2 regions of the Klebsiella planticola genome follow, and region 2 is predicted to be linked to the other one. Evidence: predicted binding sites of a transcription regulator. Region 2 holds the regulator's gene; the other holds the start of a gene.

What was found. The regulator PurR, encoded in region 2, represses purine synthesis genes. The targets are predictions, from matches to a motif close to CANGCAAACGTTTGCNTG.
Region 1: a site for PurR is predicted at 1,802-1,819, ahead of tusA (sulfurtransferase TusA). Genes of this name have one in related genera too.

The regions. Positions count from the first base shown of each region.
Region 1 covers NZ_CP026047.1:1,380,237-1,383,370, forward strand. The annotation lists gene zntA (Zn(II)/Cd(II)/Pb(II) translocating P-type ATPase ZntA) at 1-1,253, shown strand, start outside; gene tusA (sulfurtransferase TusA) at 1,498-1,743, opposite strand; gene MC50_RS06765 (7-cyano-7-deazaguanine/7-aminomethyl-7-deazaguanine transporter) at 2,080-2,745, shown strand; gene MC50_RS06770 (DcrB family lipoprotein) at 2,819-3,134, shown strand, end outside.
Region 2 covers NZ_CP026047.1:4,802,193-4,805,326, reverse strand. The annotation lists gene punC (purine nucleoside transporter PunC) at 1-506, opposite strand, end outside; gene punR (DNA-binding transcriptional activator PunR) at 616-1,527, shown strand; gene purR (HTH-type transcriptional repressor PurR) at 1,546-2,571, opposite strand; gene cydH (cytochrome bd-I oxidase subunit CydH) at 2,867-2,956, shown strand; gene MC50_RS23165 (MFS transporter) at 3,120-3,134, shown strand, end outside.

The DNA.
Region 1 (3,134 bases), 2.1 Mb from region 2:
CGGTGATTTCTGAGCCGGGCGACAGCGCCATTGACCGTATTCTGAAGCTGATTGAAGAGGCAGAGGAACGTCGGGCACCCATTGAACGCTTTATCGATCGCTTCAGCCGGATTTACACGCCAGCCATTATGGTCGTCGCCCTGCTGGTCGCCATCGTACCACCGCTGTTCTTTGCCGCCGCCTGGCTGCCGTGGATCTACAAAGGTCTGACGCTGCTGCTGATCGGCTGTCCTTGTGCGCTGGTTATTTCCACTCCGGCGGCCATTACTTCCGGGCTGGCGGTGGCGTCGCGTCACGGTGCCCTGATTAAAGGCGGCGCAGCGCTTGAGCAACTGGGTCGCATACGTCAGGTGGCTTTTGATAAGACCGGGACGCTAACCGTCGGCCAACCGCGCGTCACCGCCGCAATCGCCCTGAATGACGTGGATGAAAATGGCCTGCTGGCACTGGCGGCGGCAGTAGAACAAGGCTCCAGCCACCCGCTGGCGCAGGCCATCGTGCGCGAAGCCCAGCAGCGCCAGCTGACGATTCCGTCTGCCCGCGGTCAGCGCGCGCTGGCGGGTTCGGGTATTGAAGCCAAGGTTGACGGTCGTCAGATACTGATTTGCGCGGCAGGCAATGACGCCGCCGCAGAGCATGAGGCGCAGATTCAGCAGCTGGAGAGCGCGGGTCAGACGGTTGTGCTGGTACTGCGCGAACAGTCTCTGCTCGGCATTCTGGCGCTGCAGGATACGCTGCGCGATGACGCCCGTCAGGCGGTCGACGATCTGCATCGTCTGGGGGTGCAGGGCGTCATTCTGACCGGCGATAACCCGCGTGCGGCTGCCGCCATTGCCGGGGAGCTGGGGCTGGAATTCCGTGCCGGACTGCTGCCGGCCGATAAAGTCGAGGCGGTCACGGCGCTCAATGCCGCTGCGCCGCTGGCCATGGTCGGTGACGGAATTAATGACGCGCCGGCAATGAAGGCCGCCACCATTGGTATCGCCATGGGCAGCGGAACCGACGTGGCGCTGGAAACCGCCGATGCCGCCCTGACGCATAACCGCTTAACCGGTCTGGCGCAGATGATTGCCCTGGCCCGCGCCACCCACGCCAATATTCGGCAGAACATTGCGATTGCGCTTGGCTTAAAGGGGATTTTCCTTATCACCACGCTGCTCGGATTGACCGGGCTGTGGCTGGCGGTGCTGGCCGATACGGGAGCAACGGTGCTGGTGACCGCTAACGCCCTGCGACTGTTACGTAAGAAATAAGCGGAAAGACCCCGGTGGCGCGCTGCTTACCGGGGCTACGGGAGCGTGCGGTCTTTGGATTTTGCAGGCCGGACAGGGACGCAGTCCCGCCTCCGGGAAGACGGTCTGCGGCAATCGCACCGTTTATCCCCCGGTAGCGCGCTGCTTACCGGGGCTACGGGAGCGTGCGATCTTTGGATTTTGTAGCCCGGACAGGGGCGCAGCCCCGCCTCCGGGAAAGGCCGTGCGGCACGTAAACCCGTGCTTAATGGCTTTTACGAATCAGATAGCGGTAGGGCAGCGCCGCGGTTTCTTGCGCCAGCAGCTCATGCTCCATAAAGCGGCAAAAACCCGGAATATCGCGGGTTGTCGCCGGATCGTCGGCGATAATCAGCAGCGTTTCGCCCACCGGCATGGTACGTACGGTCTTACGCACCATCATTACCGGCTCCGGGCAACGCAGGCCCTGAGCGTCCAGAGTGTGGTCAGGGCTGGAGAAAAGTTCGGTCATTTTTATCTCACATCAACAAAACGGCCCTAGTTTACCCCCACTTTTCCGCTACGCAAGTCAGGTTAACGTTTGCGCGAAAAACAACCATTGCAATACCCGCTCAACGCAGTATCATTCTGCCGCTTCAAACTGGTACTCGCGCGTTGGCAAGCCACGGCACGAGTATTGATTTATTGGGTTCCCTCACCCCAACTCTCTGGTCCTGAATCATTCGAGTTGCAGAAAGGCGATACCGCAGTGAATTCCCGAGGGCTTACCCAGGTAAGCGACTGGAATACACGAGGAGAGTCAACGCATCTGCAGTCTGAAGGATAACGGGCATAAAAAGGTCACAATATGAATCCGTTTACAACGTCACAGCGTCAAAAAGCGCTGGTCTGGCTTTCTCTTTTTCATTTGCTGGTTATCACCTCCAGCAACTATCTGGTGCAGCTCCCGATCTCCATTTTTGGTTTTCATACCACCTGGGGCGCATTCAGCTTTCCGTTTATCTTCCTCGCCACCGATCTGACGGTGCGGATTTTCGGCGCGCCGCTGGCACGACGCATTATCCTGGCGGTGATGGTCCCGGCGCTGCTGATCTCCTATGGCATCTCGTCCCTGTTTTATATGGGCGAGTGGCAAGGCTTTGCCGCGCTGACCCACTTTAACCTGTTCGTCGCCCGTATCGCCGCCGCCAGTTTCATGGCCTACGCGCTGGGCCAGATCCTCGATGTCCACGTCTTTAACCGCCTGCGGCAAAACCGCCGCTGGTGGCTGGCGCCGACTGCCTCGACCCTGTTCGGCAACGTCAGCGATACCCTGGCCTTTTTCTTCATCGCTTTCTGGCGCAGTCCGGACCCGTTTATGGCAGCGAACTGGGGAGAAATCGCGATTGTCGACTACAGCTTCAAGGTACTGATTAGCATTGTTTTCTTCCTGCCGATGTATGGCATGTTGTTGAATATGCTGCTGAAAAAACTGGCAGATAAATCTGATTTATCCGCATTGCAGCCAGGTTAAGAGTACTCGCAGGTTGATGTGATAAGATAAGCGAATGAGCCGTTAATGGCCGTTTATCGAAAGGAATATGTCAATGCGCAATTTGGTTAAATATGTCGGTATTGGCCTGCTGGTTATGGGGCTCGCGGCCTGTGATAACAGCGACACAAAAACGCCGACTGCCGGGGCAGCTGCGGAAAGCAACGCCAGCGGACAAACTATCAGCCTGCTGGACGGTAAGCTGAGTTTTTCCCTGCCAGCAGGAATGACCGATCAGAGCGGCAAGCTGGGTACCCAGGCCAACAACATGCACGTCTATTCTGACGTCACCGGACAGAAAGCGGTGATCGTGATTGTTGGCGACAGCACCAATGAAGAATTGAGCGTGCTGGCTCAGCGCCTGGAAGATC
Region 2 (3,134 bases):
GCAAAAAGGGTGGCAAAAATGGCCTGCCATTCCAGATGGGCAAGCAGCCAGCTGCCGAGCAACGGCGCCAGAGCCGGCGATAAACCCACCAGCGGCATAATGGTGGCGAAAATACGGTTAGTGCGCTGAGCTGGATAATAATCGGTGACCATCGCCTGCCAGGTCACCGCCGCCGCGCAGACGCCGATCGCCTGGATAAAGCGCAGCACCAGCATCAGAGTGGCGTCACGCACCCACAGCATTCCCAGACAGCTGATAGCGAAGATCGCCAGCCCGGTTAGCAGAATCGGTTTACGTCCGTAGCGGTCCGAGAGCGGGCCCCAGAACAGCTGCCCGATGGCGAAGCCGGCGAGGAACAGGCTCAGACTGGCGCTGACCGACGCTGCAGAAGTATTGAGATCTTGCTGGATGGCCGAAAAGGCCGGCAGATACATGTCGGTAGCGAGGAAACCCAGCACGCTGAGTCCCGCCAGCCACACTAAAAATCCTTTCCCGGGTTGTTGCATAACATTCTCTTATAGATGCAGGTATGATGCCGCAGAGTGTAGGGAGTGCATTCTGGCTTGTGAAACGCTAATATTTGCTACATGCGTTCAAAATTTTTGCAGGCAGAATATGTGGTCCGAATACTCACTCGAAGTTGTTGATGCTGTCGCCCGCAACGGCAGCTTTAGCGCCGCGGCGCAGGAGCTGCACCGCGTACCTTCGGCGGTCAGTTATACCGTACGTCAGCTGGAGGAGTGGCTGGCGGTACCGCTTTTTGAACGCCGCCATCGCGATGTCGAATTGACCCCCGCCGGGCTCTGGTTTTTACAGGAAGGACGATCTGTTATCAAAAAAATGCAGATCACCCGCCAACAGTGTCAGCAGATAGCCAACGGCTGGCGTGGTCAGCTGTCGATAGCCGTGGATGACATTGTTAAACCGGCCCGTATGCGCCAGATGATTGTTGATTTTTATCGTCACTTTCCCGATGTCGAGCTGATTGTTTTTCAGGAGGTCTTCAACGGTGTCTGGGACGCGCTGGCCGACGGACGCGTGGAGCTGGCTATCGGGGCAACCCGTTCGATTCCGGTGGGGGGACGCTACGCCTTTCGCGATATGGGGATGTTGAGCTGGCATTGCGTGGTGGCGAGCCATCATCCTCTGGCGCAGATGAGCGGGCCGCTCAGCGATGATGTGTTGCGCAACTGGCCGTCGCTGGTCAGGGAGGACACCTCCCGCTCGCTACCAAAACGCACGACCTGGCTACTGGACAACCAGAAAAGGGTGGTGGTGCCGGACTGGGAATCCTCGGCCACCTGCCTCTCGGCGGGATTGTGCGTAGGGATGGTACCGAGCCATTTTGCTCGCCCGTGGATTGACCGCGGTGAATGGACCGGGCTGGCGCTGGAAAACCCGTTCCCGGACGCCGCGTGCTGCCTGACCTGGCAGCAGAGCGACACGTCACCGGCGCTGTCGTGGCTACTGGATTATCTGGGGGACAGTGAAACGTTAAACCGGGAGTGGCTGCGGGCGCCGGAGTAACCGGCGCCGCACGGGCGATTAGCGACGGTAGTCGACGAACGGGCCGTCTACGACGGAGCGGCGCTCTACCAGCCGCGGGTGAACCTCGATCGACTGTGACTCTTCGCGCTTGTTGACGATACGATCCATCAGCATATTGAAGGCCGCTTCCCCCAGCGAATCTTTCGGCTGGTGGATGGTGGTCAGCGCCGGGCTGAAATAGCGGGCGTTACGCACGTTATCATACCCGATCAGCGAAATGTCCTGCGGCACGCGCAGCCCCATCTCATCCGCAGCGCAGATTGCGCCCATCGCCATGATGTCGCCGCCGCAGAAGACCGCCGTCGGGCGATGCTGCTGGCTGAGGATCTGCTGCATTGCGCGGTAGCCGGATTCAGGCTCGAAGTCTCCCTGCACAATCCAGCTTTCCGGAACGGCGATCTGCGCTTCTTCCATGGCTTTCATAAAGCCCGCCAGGCGCCCGGCGCCGGTGTTACGCTCCAGCGGACCCGGGATCACGCCGATTTCACGATGGCCGCGTTCCACCAGATAGCGACCGGCCATATAACCGCCCTCAAAGGCGTTATCGATGACCGAATCGGTAAAGTCGGCTTTGGATTCACCCCAGTCCATTACCACCATCGGAATATGGCGGTACTCTTCCAGCATGCTGAGCACCGATTCCGGATATTCAGAACACATAACCAGCAGGCCGTCGACGCGCTTTTGCGCCATCATCGACAGATAGGCCTGCTGCTTTTCGAGATCGTTCCACGCATTGCCCAGAATCAGGGTATAGCCTTTCTGGAAACAGCTCTTTTCTACGGCTTCAATAATCTCAGCGAAATAGGCCGCTTCGCTGCTGGTGGCCAGCAGGCCAATCGATTTGGTGTGATTAACCTTCAGGCTGCGAGCCACGGCACTGGGGGAATAGTGCAGCTCTTTGATCGCCGCCCACACGGCGTTGCGGGTTTCTTCCGCCACGAAACGGGTTTTGTTAATTACATGTGACACTGTTGTAGTGGAAACGTTTGCGCGCTTCGCTACATCTTTAATTGTTGCCATTACTTCTCACTCCAGACCTTGACCTGATCGTCTGATTATCGATACGTAAACGTTTGCCTATACACACCCTGAATACAATTTTCAACATTGCATCACGTCGGGAAAACGACACAGAACGACAGGAAGGGGTCAATGGCCGATACGCTTTCAAATTAGCGTGGGATTTTGTCCGATCTTGCGGCAAAGGGGAAGAGCAAAAATGTGCATCACCCTAAAACATGGAAGATTTTTGCGCTATATTGTGCAAAAATGAGCAAGCTCACTTTTCATGTGGGGATAACTGGGGGAAAAATTGATGGATACAGATTTAAAGTTTTCGCTGACGACAACGATTATTGTCCTGGGTCTGATCGTGGCCGCCGGCCTGACCGCGGTGCTGCACTGATTTATCCGGGGGAGAGGGCTCTTTCCCCCGACGTCCCGCCATTATTATCAATTTCGCAAAAATCTTTTGCCATTTCGTTTACTTTTGTTTTTTTGTGATTGATGTCATGCTTTTGACTTCTGATGAGATACCGTCGCCGATGACGGTCTGCTGGAGTCATTGAATGAAAATCAACTTT